4 regions of the Micromonospora sp. IBHARD003 genome follow, and region 1 is predicted to be linked to each of the others. Evidence: riboswitches for the same ligand, from Rfam matches in the RefSeq annotation. Region 1 holds a riboswitch; each other region holds the start of a gene.

Evidence for each region. A riboswitch is a leader RNA that binds a small molecule or an ion and turns the genes downstream of it on or off. The one in region 1 is predicted to bind cyclic di-AMP.
Region 2: it holds a riboswitch for cyclic di-AMP, as region 1 does, so the genes downstream of both, ACTWOL_RS17745 (M23 family metallopeptidase) here and ACTWOL_RS15295 (transglycosylase family protein) in region 1, are expected to answer to the same signal.
Region 3: it holds a riboswitch for cyclic di-AMP, as region 1 does, so the genes downstream of both, ACTWOL_RS27810 (M23 family metallopeptidase) here and ACTWOL_RS15295 (transglycosylase family protein) in region 1, are expected to answer to the same signal.
Region 4: it holds a riboswitch for cyclic di-AMP, as region 1 does, so the genes downstream of both, ACTWOL_RS04580 (C40 family peptidase) here and ACTWOL_RS15295 (transglycosylase family protein) in region 1, are expected to answer to the same signal.

What each region holds. Positions count from the first base shown of each region.
Region 1 covers NZ_JBWBBX010000001.1:3,448,341-3,452,530, reverse strand. Annotated here, with positions in the region: gene ACTWOL_RS15305 (cytochrome P450 family protein) at 1-458, shown strand, start outside; gene ACTWOL_RS15300 (transglycosylase family protein) at 588-1,577, shown strand; cyclic di-AMP (ydaO/yuaA leader) riboswitch at 1,834-2,062, shown strand; gene ACTWOL_RS15295 (transglycosylase family protein) at 2,067-2,747, shown strand; gene eno (phosphopyruvate hydratase) at 3,152-4,190, shown strand, end outside.
Region 2 covers NZ_JBWBBX010000001.1:4,000,614-4,004,803, forward strand. Annotated here, with positions in the region: gene ACTWOL_RS17740 (PrsW family intramembrane metalloprotease) at 40-1,371, shown strand; gene ACTWOL_RS17745 (M23 family metallopeptidase) at 1,433-2,494, opposite strand; cyclic di-AMP (ydaO/yuaA leader) riboswitch at 2,506-2,641, opposite strand; gene ACTWOL_RS17750 (PP2C family protein-serine/threonine phosphatase) at 2,959-4,101, opposite strand.
Region 3 covers NZ_JBWBBX010000001.1:6,258,099-6,262,288, reverse strand. Annotated here, with positions in the region: gene ACTWOL_RS27825 (bifunctional acetate--CoA ligase family protein/GNAT family N-acetyltransferase) at 1-113, opposite strand, end outside; gene ACTWOL_RS27820 (HPr family phosphocarrier protein) at 307-588, shown strand; gene ACTWOL_RS27815 (GntR family transcriptional regulator) at 835-1,518, opposite strand; gene ACTWOL_RS27810 (M23 family metallopeptidase) at 1,713-2,486, opposite strand; cyclic di-AMP (ydaO/yuaA leader) riboswitch at 2,499-2,667, opposite strand; gene ACTWOL_RS27805 (M16 family metallopeptidase) at 2,876-4,190, opposite strand, start outside.
Region 4 covers NZ_JBWBBX010000001.1:1,072,029-1,076,218, reverse strand. Annotated here, with positions in the region: gene ACTWOL_RS04595 (8-amino-7-oxononanoate synthase) at 1-468, shown strand, start outside; gene ACTWOL_RS04590 (ATP-binding protein) at 826-1,266, shown strand; gene ACTWOL_RS04585 (DUF6328 family protein) at 1,314-1,835, opposite strand; gene ACTWOL_RS04580 (C40 family peptidase) at 2,009-2,485, opposite strand; cyclic di-AMP (ydaO/yuaA leader) riboswitch at 2,489-2,640, opposite strand; gene ACTWOL_RS04575 (hypothetical protein) at 3,050-3,358, opposite strand; gene ACTWOL_RS04570 (ATP-dependent Clp protease proteolytic subunit) at 3,366-4,034, opposite strand.

The DNA.
Region 1 (4,190 bases):
GGCAGCGCGCACGTCTGCAGTCGTCCCTCGCCGCCGGTGACACCTCCCTGCTCGCATCCGGTGTCGAGGAACTCCTCCGCTTCGACGGGCCGGTGGAGCTGGCCACCTGGCGGTTCGCGACCGAGCCGCTCAGCCTCGGCGGGCAGGAGATCGCCTCCGGCGACCCCGTCCTCGTGGTGCTCGCCGCGGCCGACCGGGACCCGGACCGCTTTCCCGACCCCGATGTGCTCGACCTGGCCCGCCGGGACAACCAGCACCTCGGATACGGGCACGGGATCCACTACTGCCTCGGCGCGCCCCTCGCACGGCTGGAGGGGCAGACCGCGCTGGCGACCCTACTGACCAGGTTGCCTGACTTGCGGCTTTCAGTGGATCCATCCGATTTGCGCTGGCGCGGAGGGCTGATCATGCGTGGATTGCGCACTCTGCCAGTTGAGTTCACGCGCCAAAAGATCTGACGTCCCATCAGTATCGTGACTTTCACGTGATCTCCCCTGCATCGACTTGTGACTATCGCTCGGATGCGGCTACGTTCACCGTCAACTCGGGATCCCCAGGTCCCCTGTCGTCACACGAAAGGCCCACGCATGCTCTCCGGGAATGGTCGACACCGCCGCCCCCGCCAGGCTCCCGCCCTCTTCGTCGCGGCAGGGGTGACAGGATCGGCGATCGCCATCCCGCTGCTCGGCGCGGGTGCCGCGTCGGCCGCCGACGCCGGTACCTGGGACCGGGTCGCGAACTGTGAGACCGGCGGAATGTGGAGCGCCGACCTCGGCAACGGCTTCTACGGCGGGCTGCAGCTTTCCCAGGAGGCCTGGGAGCGGCACGGCGGCACGGCGTACGCGCCGCGGCCCGACCTGGCGAGCCGCTCGCAGCAGATCGCGGTCGCCGAGAAGGTGCTCGCCGCGGAAGGCCCGTCGGCGTGGGAGAGCTGTGCCGCGGTCACCGGGCTGATCAAGGACTCGTCCTCGCCCCGGGTCGACCCCGGCGCCACGGGCCGGACGCTGGGCTCCCAGGGCGATGACGACGAGGTGGACGCACCCTCCTTCGGTGACGGTGCGGACGCGGTGAGGGCGGAGCCCCAGGCTTCCCCGTCGTCCGGCGGGGAGCAGCCGGGGCAGAACTCGTCCACGGGTGCCGAAGGGCAGACGATGCGCGAGGCGTCCAAGCCGGCCGGATCCCCGGCGCAGGACGCGCAGGGCAAGCAGGACGCGGACGCGTCCGATTCGGCCGACTCCTCCCAGGGTGTGAGCAACGGCACCGAGGCCGGTTCCGGCAAGCGCCGCGGCACCCCCGCAGAGGAGGGTAAGGCGGGCAATTCGGGCGATGAGTATGAATCCGGTCGTCATGCCTCACGGGGTGACGGATCGACACGGGATGCCGCCGGTGCGGTGGATGAGTACATCGTCCGCTCCGGCGACAGCCTCTCCTTGATCGCGGACGCGCACGAGGTGCCCGGCGGCTGGGTCGCGCTCTACAAGGCGAACGAGGATGTCGTCGGCTCTAACGCCAACTTCATCACTCCTGGCCAGAGCCTCGATCTCACCCCGGAGCAGGGGCAGTTGACGAAGCGGTAAGGGTGCTTATGTCCACTTCTGTGCAAGTGAGACATGAGTCTCTTCCGGTCAACTGACCCCGGATGCCCGCCAAGTAGGGCCATCCCACCTCTCACCTGCGAAAACGGACATCAGGCCCCGTCAGATATGGGTGATTTCTCCCCGATGTTCCTCCTTTGAACATCGGGGAGAGGTGTGTTTACGGTCTGACCGCTCGCCATCGCGGGCCCCGTCGACCGTCACGCCGAATCCTGCCGTCGGTCGTAGGGAACAGCCGTCGCGTCAAGCGCCGTAGGCAGGAGCGGGGGACCCAAGGTAAGTGCCGCAACGGCCCGATGAGCCCGATGAGGGTGGGCGGGAGCGGCTTGGGGTGAAGCCGCGCGCTAGGTCGCGCGGCCGGGCAACTCGTCTTCCGGTTCCGTCGGATGCCCAGTCCGACCGGAACGGGGGACACCCCATCGGCCCGAACCCGACAGCTCACCTCGCAGGCGTCGGTGAGGGGATAACTCCATGCTGCTTTCCGGCAAGGGCAAGCACCGCCGCCCGTCCGCGCGCACCGCCCGTATCGCCACCTACGCCGCCGGCGTCACCGGTGCCGCCATCGCCGCGCCGCTCATGATCTCGGGGACCGCCTCCGCCGCGACCGCCTCCGAGTGGGACGCCGTCGCCCAGTGCGAGTCCGGTGGCGACTGGTCGATCAACACCGGCAACGGCTTCTACGGCGGCCTGCAGTTCTCGGCCTCCACCTGGGCCGCCTTCGGCGGTACCGCCTTCGCCTCCACCGCCGACAAGGCCAGCAAGAGCCAGCAGATACAGATCGCCGAGAAGGTCCTGGCCGGCCAGGGCAAGGGCGCGTGGCCGCACTGCGGCGTGAACCTGTCCCGCGCCGCGTACACCGGTGGCGCCGCCGAGGCCGCTCCGAAGCCCGCCAAGACCAAGGCTGCCCCGAAGGCGAAGCCCGCCGCTCCGGCCCCGAAGCGCGCCGAGGCCCCGACCACCCGCTCCGAGCGTCCCGCCGCCCCGGTGAAGAAGGGCGACGGCGAGTACAAGGTGAAGTCCGGCGACACCCTGAGCCAGATCGCCGAGAAGCACAAGGTCAAGGGCGGCTGGCAGAGGCTGTTCGACCTCAACAAGGACATCGTCGACGACGCCGATGTGATCTACCCCGGTCAGCTGCTCCACCTGCGCTGACCCACCCCGCTCCGGGGCCCCCGCCCAGGGGACTCCCCGCCCCGGAACCAGGGAGATCCAGAGGGAACATCCCGGGTCTCTCCGCGGGCCGTCGCCCGGTGGACCCGGCGGACCACCGGGCGGCACACCCGCCCCTTCGCAGCACACCCGTCCCCCCGGAAACCCCGGCCCGGTGCAACTTCTCCGTAGTCCTTCGGGCACGGGAGGTTGCCCCGGGTCGGGGTTTCTGCCGCTTTGGCTTCCTTTTTCGTCCCACGGGCCGGGCAGCGGCCGGCCGATCCCCCCGGTCCGGTTAGGCTCATGTCGCAAGGCCGAAGCGACCCTGCACCGACCCCGCGCCGCACCTGTACCGCAGGTGCTTCGCATACGTCACTTTCAGCGCCACATCCCAGAAGGAGATGCTCGTGCCGTCCATCGACGTCGTCGTAGCCCGGGAAATCCTGGACTCCCGAGGCAACCCCACGGTCGAGGTCGAGGTCGGCCTCGACGACGGCAGCACCGGCCGTGCTGCTGTTCCCTCCGGTGCCTCCACCGGTGCGTTCGAGGCCATTGAGCTCCGTGACGGAGACCAGAACCGCTACATGGGCAAGGGCGTCGAGAAGGCCGTCCTCGCCGTGATCGAGCAGATCGGCCCGGAGCTCGTCGGATACGACGCCACCGAGCAGCGCCTGATCGACCAGGCGATGTTCGACCTGGACGCCACCGACAACAAGGCATCGCTCGGTGCCAACGCCATCCTCGGTGTCTCGCTGGCCGTCGCCCACGCCGCGTCCGAGGCCTCCGACCTCCCCCTCTTCCGCTACCTGGGCGGTCCGAACGCGCACCTGCTCCCGGTGCCGATGATGAACATCCTGAACGGCGGCTCGCACGCCGACTCCAACGTGGACATCCAGGAGTTCATGATCGCCCCGATCGGTGCGGAGTCCTTCTCCGAGGCCCTGCGCTGGGGCACCGAGGTCTACCACACCCTGAAGAAGGTGCTGAAGGAGCGCGGCCTGTCCACCGGTCTCGGTGACGAGGGCGGCTTCGCGCCGAACCTGGACTCCAACCGCGAGGCCCTCGACCTCATCCTCGAGGCCGTCAAGCAGGCCGGTTACGCGCCCGGCAAGGACATCGCCCTCGCGCTCGACGTGGCCGCCTCCGAGTTCCACAAGGACGGCGCGTACGTCTTCGAGGGCAAGGAGCGCTCCGCCGCCGAGATGACCGAGTACTACGCGGAGCTCGTCGACGCGTACCCGCTCGTCTCCATCGAGGACCCGCTGTTCGAGGACGACTGGGCCGGCTGGAAGATCATCACCGAGAAGCTCGGCAGCAAGGTGCAGCTGGTCGGCGACGACCTGTTCGTCACCAACCCGGAGCGTCTCGCCCGTGGCATCGAGGAGGGCGCCGCCAACGCCCTGCTGGTCAAGGTCAACCAGATCGGTTCGCTGACCGAGACCCTGG
Region 2 (4,190 bases), 550 kb from region 1:
GCATCGCGCGCTGTCAGTCGTGCTCGTTAGGGTCGTCGGGTGTCCGACCGGTCCCGGCTGCCGTACCCCACGGCGCCCCACCCCCTCGTCCCGGCCTGCGACGAGCACGTGCTCTTCGACGCCGTGCCGGAGCGTGCGCGCTGGCGCTACAAGCCGCGCCGCTCCCTCTGGGGCAACACGGCGGTGCGCGCCTGGGCCGTGATCACCCTGCTGGTCCTGTGCGGCCTGGTCATCCTGGCACTGGTCCGCGAGCAGACCGGCACCGAGGGCTTCCTGGTGGGCCTCGGCCTCGCTCTCCTGCCGGTGCCGCTGCTGATGGCGGCGTTCCGCTGGCTGGACCGGGTCGAGCCGTGCCCGTGGCCGAACCTTCTCTTCTCCTTCGCCTGGGGCGCCTGCGCCGCCGCGCTCGTCGCGATCATCGCGAACTCCTTCGCGACCCAGTGGATAGCGACCGCGACGGCCGATCCGGCGTCGGCCGACACGATCGGCGCCACGGTCATCGCTCCCGTCGTGGAGGAGAGCGCCAAGGCGGCCGCCGTGCTGCTCCTCTTCCTCTTCCGCAGGAGGGACTTCACCGGAATCGTCGACGGCGTCGTCGTGGCCGGGTTCACCGCGACCGGTTTCGCCTTCACCGAGAACGTCCTCTATCTCGGCAACGCCTTCCTCGAGGACCAGGAGTTCGGCCGTTCGGGCTTCGCGTCCGTCACGGCGGCGACCTTCTTCGTACGGATCGTGATGTCGCCGTTCGCGCATCCGCTCTTCACCGTGCTCACGGGCATCGGATTCGGTGCCGCCGCGCTCACCGCCCGGCGCCGCCGGCTGCGCAGGACCGTGCTGCCTCTGCTCGGCCTCACCCTGGCGATCGGGGCGCACGCCCTGTGGAACGGCTCGGCGGTCTTCGGCCCCTGGGGTTTCTACGCGGTGTACGGGGCCGTCATGGTGCCTGCCTTCGCCCTGCTGACCTGGCTGGCGGTCTGGACCCGGCAACGCGAGCTGCGTACGGTCGCGGCCCAGCTTCCCGCGTACGCGGCGGCAGGCTGGCTCTCCCCCGCCGAGCCACAGGCCCTGTCCTCGATGCAGACCCGCACGATGGCCCGCGATCTCGTCAACCGCGCCCACGGGGGCATGGCGGCCCGCGCCGTGTCGGAGTACGAGGCGTTCGCGACCTCGCTCGCCTTCCTCCGCCACCGGGCTTACCAAGGCACGGCGGGTCCCGACTTCATCGCCCGTGAGCAGGAGCTGCTCCACCACCTCTGGCAGCGCAGGCACATCGCGTCCCCGGCTCTGACGCATGCCGCCAGGGCGACGGGCCGCGTACGGGTGCCGCCGCCACACAGGGACTACGAGGGGTACAACCCCTACCGGGCTTAGGGTCGGCTTAGGGGATGGCTTAGGGTCCGTCTTCCAGGGCTTCCGGGACTTCAGGCCGGGATCAGAGGCTGAGGCCCTTGCCCCGCAGCCATGCCGCCGGGTCCACCCCGTCGCCGCCCGACGTGTGCACCTCGAGGTGCAGATGCGGACCGGTCACATTGCCGGTGGCGCCCACACGCCCGATGGTCTCGCCGGTCGCGACGCTCTGGCCCGCGCCGACGGTCATCGAGGACAGATGGCAGTACCAGATCTCGGTGCCGTCCTCGAGCTCCAGCACGATGCGGTACCCGTACGCCCCCGACCAGCCGGCGGACTTGACGGTCCCTCCGTGCACGGCCTTGGCAGGCGTTCCCGTGGGGGCCGCGAAGTCGAGTCCGGTGTGGTAGCCGGACGACCACATGGAGCCGGCCTCGCCGAACGTGGAGGTGAGGGTGTACGAGGACGTCGGCAGCGAGTAGCTCGCGGCCAGCTTGGCGAGCCGCTCGGCCTCCGCCGCTTCTTCGGCCTTCCGCTTCGCCTCTTCGGCCTCGCGCTTCGCTTCCGCGGCCTGGGCCTCGGCCGCCGACTGCTGCTTGTTGGCATCCGCGGCGGCCTTCACGGCGGCAGCCTGCTCGGCCGCGTTCGTGGCCTCCGCTTCGACTTCGGCCTGCTGCTGCTCGGCCTGCTGGAGGATCCGGGCACGCAGGGCCTCACCCGCGTTGCCCTGCTGGGAGCCGGCCTGTGTGGCGGTGTCGGAGACGGGCTGCGCGGTCAGCGGCCGGGCATTGGCGTCATCGTCCTGCTCGTCGGAATCGTCCGAGATCAGGTCGCCGACCCCGGGAAGCGACGCGGCGTCCGGCAGATTGTCCGTGATGGTGTCCGGCAGGGAGATGGATACCGCCGGCTTGTCCTGGGCGGTGGCCATGCCACCCGCACCGACGGCGGCGATCACCCCGACGCCGAGGACGGTGGAGCTGCGCGCGAGTCCGTTGCGCTGCTTGGCGACGCGGTGCCTGCCGCGGACCGGACGAACGGTCTCCTCGGTGGGGTTCCATTCCTCCGCCCCGGAGGAGAGGTTCCACTCGGCGGTCGGAGGCCACTCGGTGGTGGGAAACTCCTGGAGGGCAGGCTCGTTTGACGCCACGGAGGCGTGCTCCTTTCCTTCCTTCTCGCCTACCGGGTTAGCTGACGGGTTCGGAGCAGGAAGGTCTCCTACGGGCACGACGAAGCACCCGATTCACCCCAATTGGTGGTTCCCCGGTTCCCTTGCGGGATTCGGCGCATGCGCACGGTGCCGCCTCTTGCGGCGGCTGGGACGACCGCGCTGCGTTATCGAACGTTAATAGACACCGAGGCCGTATTCCAAGCCGTTCCCGTTGATCGTTAATGAATCTCAGTGGGGACAAATCAGCCGGATTGCGGGCGAGTCGTGCGACTTGACCGCCCCTCACACCTCAATGTTCACGGTTGAATTTCTGATGGCACGTCACACGTGAGGGGAAGGGCTGCGCGTCGATCACCTTCCGTACATGCATCCGTACCCGCAGGATCGGGCACGGCGCCCGGAGCACGCCCATGCGCCCACGTGCCCACGTGCCCATGAAACCCCTAGGACACCACCGGCATCGTCCGGCGCCGCGCCGGCTGCCGCACACCGGGCCGGCCGACCGCCAGCAGCGCCATGTCGTCCGTCAGGCCACCGCCGGTGTGCCGCCGCACATCGGCGACGAGCGCGTCCAGCAGCCCGTCCGGCCCGGGAAAGATACGGCCGCAGAGCCGCTCCTGCGGATCGTAGAAGGTGCCGTGCCCGTCCCGGGCTTCGGTCAGACCGTCCGTGTAGAGGAGCAGCGTCGCCCCGGGAGGAAAGGGCGCCTCGTCCGCGTGGTCCGGCCAGTGGGCGAGCTCCCCCATGCCGAGCGGCAGCGCGTTCTGGCTCGGTTCCAGCAGGTCCAGAGCCCCGTCCGCGTACAGCACGATGGGCGGCGGATGGCCCCTGTTGACCACCCGGACGCGCCCCTCGCCGTGCCGGATCTCGGCGAGTATGGCCGTGGTGAACCCCTCGACCTCGTCGAGTCCGTGCGGCCGGGCACCCTCACGCGCCAGCGCCCGCTCCAGTCGCTGGGCGACCCCCTCCAGCGCGGACTCCTCGTCGGCCACCTCGCGGAACGCCCCGAGGAGCACGGCCACCGTCTCGACCGCGTCCAGCCCTTTGCCCCGTACGTCCCCGACCACCAGCCGCACACCGAACGGCGTGTCCTGTACCGCGAACAGGTCCCCGCCGATGAACGCGTCCGCCTGCGCCGCCTCGTACCGGGCCGCGACCTGCAGGCCACCGATCCGCTCGGCGGGCGTGGGGAGGACCGCGCGCTGGGCGGCCTCGGCGATGACCCGCGCGGAGGCAAGGCGTTCACCGCTGCGGCGGAGCACCCGGTTGATGTAGAGGGCGACCACGGACACCGTGAGCACGGTCAGGACCTCGGTCGTCGCCGGCACCTGGCCCACCGTGCCGTTGTAGATGTGCAGACCGAGCACGGTCAGCACGCTGGTGACCATGGCGAGCAGGGTGCCGCGCCAGGAGTAGAAGGGGGCGGCGAGCAGCGGAGCGGCGGCGAAGAGCGGCGACGCGCGGTACGCCTCGGGCGTGAACAGATCGAAGACCACTCCGACGACGATCATCAGCCAGGGCAGCAGCATGACGAGGACACGGCCGCGGTTGCGCCGGGGTCCTTCGTCGCCTGCGTTGTATGCCACGACTGTTCTCCTGCCGGTCCGACCACGATCGCGGACGGTACCGCGCCCCACCCAGGCTGGCCGTAGCCGCGCCGCGGGGCGAGTCGCCG
Region 3 (4,190 bases), 2.8 Mb from region 1:
AGCCGCTCGGCGTCCTGTGTGGTGATGGGCCGGATGCGCGCGGTGCCACCGTCGCGCAGCACCACGTCGGCTTCCCAGTGGTCGGGGTAGGCGTGATCCGACGGGGTCTGCATGGGCCAAGACTACGGGCCGGGCCCCGGTCGCGAAGCCCGGAACGCGGGTGCAGGCTGAGGTCACCCGGGCGCCCGGGACCGGCGTCTCCCGCGGGCCCGGGAAAGGGACATCGGGTCGGCGCCCGGCTGCCGGGCACTCCGCACATCATGAGAGACTGGTCTAGACAACCGCTAGGACTTGAAGGGCATCACCATGGCTGAGCGCCGCGTCAACGTCGGCTGGGCCGAGGGCCTGCACGCCCGCCCCGCTTCCATCTTCGTCCGTGCCGCCACGGCCTCCGGCATCCCGGTGACCATCGCCAAGGCCGACGGCACCCCGGTCAACGCCGCTTCGATGCTGGCGGTGCTCGGCCTCGGCGCGGAGGGTGGCGAGGAGATCGTGATCGCCTCCGACGCGGACGGCGCCGAGGTGGCGCTGGACCGGCTGGCGAAGCTGGTCGCCGAAGGGCTCGAGGAGCTCCCGGAAACCGTCTGACCGGCCGGCCGCGGCCGGTGCGGCCACGCGCACCGGCATCGCGGCGCACTGCCGGAAACCGGGACATCAGAAAAATCGGCGGCGCCCCGCGTAATTCATGGCAGGCGATTCACCGCGATAACCCTCATGATCCTCATGGACCTGAATTTTCCACGGCGCAATCTCGCCGCATTTCCATGGCGGGCACTTTCAGGGTTGGTCAGGATCACCGCACCCAGGCGGCCTTCTTTGTATACGGCGCCTTTGTTAACAGCGGACACTCGCCGTGTTTACGGCTTGTTGCGAACCCTTCACGGCCCTGCGCGGCGGAATACGCAATCGGTGCGCCCCGGTCGTCCGCTCGGCGTGCAGCGCGGTCAGCGCACGCGCCCGCTCCACGTCACCCCGGGCCACCGCGTCCACGATCGCGCCGTGCTCGGACCAGCACTCCACCGGCTGCGCCGGCTGCTCCACCACATACATCCAGGCGATCTTGTGCCGGAGCTGGGTGAGCAGCGAGACGAGGGCGGGGCTGTCGGACGCCTGCACCAGCGTCTCGTGGAACCAGCCGCCCAGCGACCGCAGATCCTCTCCCTGACCCCGGCGGGCCCGCTCCTGGCCGAGTCTGACCAGGCCGCGCAGCACCTTGAGATGGGCCTGCGTCCGCCGCTGCGCGGCCCGGGCCGCGCCCAGAGGCTCCAGGATCATGCGGACTTCCAGGAGATCCGCGGCCTCCTGTTCGGTGGGCTCGGCGACACACGCGCCGGCATGCCGCCGCGACACCACGAAGCCCTCCGACTCCAGGGTGCGCAGCGCCTCGCGGACGGGGACGCGTGAGACGCCGTAGCGGCCCGCCAGCTGCTCCTCGGCGAGCCGGCTGCCGCGCTCGAAGACACCGGACACGATGTCGTCGCGGATTGCCGTGCACACCGAACGCGCAGGAATGCGCATACCGAACCTCCGCTTTAATCCGCACGAAACCCGATCGGACGACGTCTGTCCGGTGACTCTATTCCAATGGGCCGGAATTTCCGATGGCCTCCACCACTTCATGGATATCTTTTGGCCGGAAAATGCCGAAGGCCCCGCCGGTAAGATGACCGGCGGGACCTTCAACCGCTATTGCTGCGGGCCGTGCGAGTGCGTCAGACCTTGACTCCGTGGCCGCGCAGATACGCGACCGGGTCGATGTCCGATCCGTAGTCGGCGCTCGTGCGGGCCTCGAAGTGGAGGTGGGGGCCCGTGGTGTTGCCGGTCGAGCCGGACAGGCCGATCTGCTGGCCCGGGGTGACGCGCTGACCGACGGAGACGCCGATGGACGACAGATGGCCGTACTGGGTGTACGTGCCGTCGTGCATCTTGATCACGACGTTGTTGCCGTAGGCACCGCCCCAGCCCGCCTCGACCACGGTGCCCGTGCCGACCGCGACGACCGAAGTGCCGGACGCGGCGTGGAAGTCGATGCCGGTGTGGCTGCCGGAGGACCAGACGGCACCGCCCGCGTGGTAGTCGGTGCTGACGTACGACCCGGCGACGGGCAGGTTGTAGGTCATCAGGCGCTTGCGCTCGGCCTCACGGGCGGCGCGCTCCTGGGCGTCACGGGCGGCCTGGACCCGGATCTCCGCCTTGCGCTTCGCCTCGGCCTCGGCCCTGGCCTGCTCGGCGGCCAGATTGGCCTCTTCCTGCTGGACGTCGGCCTGGGCGCCGACCTGCTCGGCGAGGGTGTCATCGGCCACGATCACCTGGTTGAGACCGGTGTCCTCGACCGAGACGCTGTCCGTGTCGGCCGCGAGGGCCGGCGAGGCGAGAGCGCCGACGACGCCGGTGGTGGCGATGGCCGCGGCTCCGGCGATACCCGCACGCTTGCGCAACAGCCGGCTCGGACCACGATGCTTCCCGGTGGCACGGGTGAACGCCATGTAGTGGCTTGTCCTTTCCTTCCTTCTCGCCTACCGGGTTAGCTGACGGGTTCGGAGCAGGAAGGTCTCCTACGGATCCCCTCCACGCGTGAGCGCGAAGGCGTTCCGATTCACCCCAGGGGACATATGGGTCCCCGGCTCCCCAGGCTCGCGCCCGACGGGGACTCGGCGATGACTGTCCGATGCCGCGGGTGCGGCAGATGCATCCAACGGACAGCGCAGAAGACGCTAAGCCGATCTTCTTCCAATCACCAAACGGACACGCGTTTTTGTCGCGCATGCCACAGGTCAGACGGGTAGCCTCACCAACAAAACGGACATACGAAAGGGCCCCGTTGACACATCGCCAACGAGGCCCTTCCCGGGCACCTCACCGCTCGGGCGGTCAATCAGCCTGTGACAACCGTCACTTCACCGATCCCGAGGGCCCTGACCGGCTCTTCGATCTCGGCCGCGTCCCCCACGAGCACCGTGACAAGCCGGTCCACCGGGAAGGCGTTGACGACCGCGGCCGTCGCCTCGACGGTGCCCGTCTCGGCCAGCCGGGCGTACAGCAGCCCCTGGAAGTCGTCCGGCAGGTCCTGCTCGACCTGGTCGGCCAGCGTGCCCGCGACCGACGCCGCGGTCTCGAACTTCAGCGGGGCCACACCGACCAGGTTCTGTACGGCGACGTCCCGCTCCGCGTCCGTCAGCCCCTCGGCGGCGAGGGTGCGCAGCACGGTGAACAGGTCATCGAGGGCGGGGCCGGTGTGCGGGGTGTCCACCGAGCCGCTGATCGCGAGCGTCGCCGCGCCCGTGGCGCCGCCCGGGGCCGAGGGGGCGGCGGAGCGCAGCACCTGCGCGAAGGCGCGGACACCGTAGGTGTAGCCCTTCTCCTCGCGCAGGACGCGGTCCAGGCGCGAGGTGAGCGTCCCGCCCAGGCAGTACGTGCCGAGGACCTGGGCCGGCCAGACGCTGTCGTGGCGGTCCGGACCGATACGGCCGATGAGCAGCTGGGTCTGGACCGCACCGGGACGGTCGACGATGACCACACGGCCCGTGTCGTCCGCGGTGATCGGCGCCATGGGACGGTGCTCGCCCGCGCCGCCGGTCCAGGCCCCGAGCGTGTCGGCCAGCACGGCGTCCACGTCGACACCGGTGAGATCCCCGACGATCACGGCGGTGGCCGATGCGGGCCGGACATGGGCCTCGTAGAAGGCCCTGACGGCCGCGGAATCGATGCGCTCCACGGTCTCCTCGCTGCCCTGACGGGGCCGCGACATGCGCGACGACGCCGGGAACAGCTGCCTGGAGAGCTCCTTGGCGGCCCGGCGGGCGGGATTCGCCGTCTCGTGCGGGATCTCGTCCAGGCGGTTGCGCACCAGCCGCTCGACCTCGCTGTCCGCGAACAGCGGCGCCCGCAGGGCCTCCGCCAGCAGACCGAGGGCCTTGAGCAGCCGGGAGACCGGCACCTCGAGGGAGACACGGACGCCGGGGTGGTCGGCGTGCGAGTCGAGCGTCGCACCGCAGCGCTCCAGCTCCGCGGCGAACTCCTCCGCCGTGTGCTTGTCGGTGCCCTCGGAGAACGCCCGGGCCATGATCGTGGCAACGCCGTCGAGGTCCTCGGGCTCCGCCTCCAGCGGAGCGTCGATGAACACCTCGACGGCCACGACCTGCTGACCGGGCCGGTGGCAGCGCAGCACGGTCAGCCCGTTGCCGAGCGTG
Region 4 (4,190 bases), 2.4 Mb from region 1:
ACCATGACCCTCTCCAAGTCCCTCGGCAGCCAGGGCGGAGCGGTGCTCGGTCCCGCACGGGTCATCAGCCATCTGGTCAATGCCGCACGGACGTTCATCTTCGACACCGGGCTCGCGCCGGCCGCGGCGGGCGCTGCGCTGGCGGGTCTGCGGCTGCTGCAGCGCGAACCGGGGCTGGCCGAGCGCGCCCGGGAGGTGGCGACGACGCTGCACGCGCGCCTCACGGACGCCGGGCTGACGGCCGCCCGCCCGGACGCCGCGGTCGTTTCCGTCCAGGCGCCGTCGCCGGATGCGGCCGTGCGCTGGGCCGCGGACTGCCGGGCCGGGGGTCTGGCCGTCGGCTGCTTCCGGCCGCCGTCCGTGCCCGACGGCATCTCGCGGATCAGACTCACCGCGCGGGCCGATCTCACGGACCGCCGGATCGAGGAGGCGGTCGGCGTCATCCTGCGCAACGCGCCGTCCCGCTGAGCCCGTACGGACGCCGGACGGCCCGCGGGGGCCCCGGCGGTCGGCCAACGGGCCGCCCCGGTGGCGCCGTTCGAGCCGATGGCCGGGCCGGGGCGCCGAACCACCGCCCGGCCGCCGCGCTTGAGAGCCGGGCCGTAGACAGCGGTTGCCCCGGTGCGCGGCCAAATACGGTCTCGCGTAGCAGAGTTCACTGCTTCGGGCGACAGTTGTCTGCACATCCGGGCGGATCGCCGCCGGAGGCGGCACAGACGGTGGCACTCTGGCGTTCAGCGCAAACGAGGCCACGCGCCGGCACACCGTCCGCTCCGTGCCGTCCCGTGTCGTCCTGCGGCCCCCGTGGGAAAGGGACAGCTCGCCATGGCAGACCACCAAGAAGCATCCGTCACTCTGCCGAGCGATCCCGCCTCGGTCTCCACGGCCAGGAGATACGTCTCCGGCGTCCTCACCGAATGGGGTCTTCCGGGGGAGGACCAGATGGCGGACACGGTACGCCTGATCGTCTCCGAGCTGGCCACCAACGCCGTCCAGCACACCTTCGGGCAGTCGCCGACGTTCACCGTCGGCCTGCGGCTGGAGCGGGACGAGCAGCTGCGCATCGGCGTCACCGACAGCCATCCGCGCTGGCCGCAGCGGCTGCCCGCGGCGGTCCAGCAGGACAACGGCCGCGGAATGGTGATCATCCGCACCCTCACCGCCGAGCACGGCGGGCAGCTGTCGGTGGCCCCCACTCCGGAGGGCGGCAAGACCGTCTGGATCGCCCTGCCCTGGGCACCCGCTCCACTCGGGGACCCGGACTGAGGGCCGGTGTCACCGATACGGACATGAACGCCGGTGCCGTACGGACGTCAGCGGTCGGGCCGTTGCCGTTGGCCGTCCGGGCGCTCCCGCCGGCCCAGCCTGAGTGCAAGCGCCAAGGGCAGAGCGCCCCACAGCAGCGTGCACACGAACAGGGTCGCCGCGGCGGCGACGATCCCCTCGGGCGTGCCGTGCACGACATCGACGACCAGCAGTACCGCCGAGGTCAGCGCCAGGGCGAGCACGGCCATACCGATCCCGGCCAGGCGGGAGGAGACGGAGACGATCTCCTTCTTGGCGCCCTTGCGGAAGAGGCCCCGGTGCACCGCGGCGGGTGCGGTGAACAGCGCCGCTGCCAGCACGGCCAGCATCAGCGTCGTCACGTACGTACCGCGCTGGAAGGAGTCGAGGGACGGGAAGCGGGCGGTGAAGGCCAAGGTCAGCAGGAAGGCGAACAGGATCTGGACGCCGGTCTGGATGACACGAAGCTCCTGCAGAAGCTCGGCGAAATTGCGGTCCGCCTGCTCCAGCTCCGTTTCGTCCCGCGAGGCGCGGGTGTCGTCATCGCCCATTTGGTACGAGTAACGCACATCCTGCGGATCCTGTCATGTGCACGGGCCGGTCGGACGAGGCGCCGGCCGTGCCCCGTGGATGCCCGGACCGGCGACGCAATGCGCCGTGTCCGCGCGCGTATCCGGAGGCTCCCACGGGGCCGCACACCGCTCCTACCGGATGTCCCGGAAGGTCACCGCACGCGCCCGTACCGGACGCTCTTGGACCAGATCTTGCTCAGCTTCACCACGGAGCCGCTCTTGGGCGAGTGCCAGATCCGTCCCCGGCCCGCATAGATGCCGACGTGGTAGACCTGCCCGCCGGAGTGGAAGAACACCAGGTCACCTTGCTGGCGGCTGGACGCCGGGACATGGCGTGTGCGGTTGTACTGCGCCTGTGCGGTGCGCGGCAGGCTCTTGCCCGCCTTCTGGAACGAGTAGAGGACCAGACCCGAACAGTCGAACCGGTTGGGGCCCGTGGCGCCGTACCGGTAGGGCGCACCCTTCTTGGACTCGGCGACTTTGAGAGCCTTGGCCGCGTACACGGAGGCGGCGTGGGCCTCGGGGGTGCCGCCTGGAACGAGCAGTGAGCCGCCCATGGTGGCGAGTGTGAGCGCCGAGACGGCACCCGTCCGGGAGAGCAGGGACGGGCAGTGTGTCTGCGCAGTCATGCGCAACCCTTCGTCAGCCGCCTGAGAAGGATGACCTGTCGGGTTCGGGCTGGCGAAGGTGCCCGGCCGCACGAAGCGGCTTCACCCCAAGGTCCGGCCACTGGGCGCGGACCGTACTGCTGGGTCCTCCACTCCTGCCGAAGCACTCATGTCGACCAGACATCCGGCGCGGCGGCAGGACTCGGCGTCCGCCCGGACCGCCCCGCCGTGGTGGCGGGGGCTTGTCGTCCCAGGGATCTTGACGCACGAACTGCCGGAATTCCGAGTCGAAACGACGATTTGTGAGGCTCCTCACCGCTGGCCCATTCAGGTGGACGATCCCGTTCGGCCCAGTCGGAGTGGCCGCGTAACGAGCGTCGTACCTGCGGCGGAACGGATCGTTCGGCCAGATGGCCGACGAGGGAACGCAACTTGCTCAGACCCCGTGCGCCGGCCCCGGCTACGCCACCTGGCCGACACCCAGTCGTACGCGTGTGTCCCGCCGTCGGCGCGGTGGACGCCGTCCTTCGGCGATGGCCGGGCCGTGGCCGCGTCCCGGTGCACGGCCACGGCCCGGCCGCGGGCTCAACGGGGGGACTCCGGCGGGACGGTGATCCGCGCGGTCCGCCGCTCGCCGTCCAGTACGCGCAAGGCGCGGGCCAGCGTGGCAGCGTGCAATTCCCTTTCCCCGCGCGCGTGCATCAGCGCGAGCGCGTCCCGCAGGGCGACGGCCTGCGCTGCCAGCGCCTGTGCGGCGCGCAGCGCTCCGTAGGTATGGGTGCCACGGGCCGGGTTGATCCTTCCCAGCTGGTCGACGACTTCGAGATAGCGGTCGATGAACTCGCCTTCGGCGCGGGTCAGGGCGGGCAGCGGAGGAAGCTCGGGCGGCAGCACCGCCCGCTCACCGCGTTCCGGGCGAAGCCGCGGACGCCTTGCGGTTTGTGATGATGTGATCGACCAGGCCGAAGTCCTTCGCCCCGGCGGCGTCGAAGACCGTGTCGCGGTCCAGCACGGTGCGTACGCGCTCGTCGCTCTGCCCGGTATGCCGTACGAGCATGGCCCCCATCTGCTCGTGCAGCCTCAGCAGTTCCCGTGCGTGGACGTCCAGGTCGGACGGCTGCCCCTGAACGGGCTCGTCCAGCGCGGGCTGCCGGACGACGATCCTGGCGCCGGGCAGCGCCATGCGCTTGCCGGGCGTACCGGCGGCCAGCAGTACGGCAGCGGTCGAAGCCGCTTGTCCGAGACAGGTCGTGGCCACGTCGCACCCGACCACCTGCATGGTGTCGTAGACGGAGGTCATCGCACTGACGGGACCGCCGGGGGAGTTGATGTAGAGGTGGATGTCCTGCTCGGGTGCGGCGTATTCGAGGTAGAGGAGTTGGGCGACGACATCACCCGCCGATGTGTCGTCGACGGCCGTGCCGAGGAAGACGATCCGTTCGCCGAGGAGCTTCGCGTAGGGGTCGAGGGTGCGGACGCCGTTGGTGGTCCGTTCGCTGAACTCCGGCAGGACGTAACGGGCGTAAGGGCGGTCCAAGGCGTACCCCTTCGTCGGAATGCGGCGCTGCATTCATGGGTGAAAAATGTACAGGACGTACAGACTGTCGTGATGGCGAGCATGGCCCATGGACGAAGGGGGAAGCAACAAGTCGGATGGCAGTTCGCTCTCGGCGTGAGAGTGGGCCTCGCGATTCTCACGTCGGAGCTCCCGCGGCCGGGGTGTGGT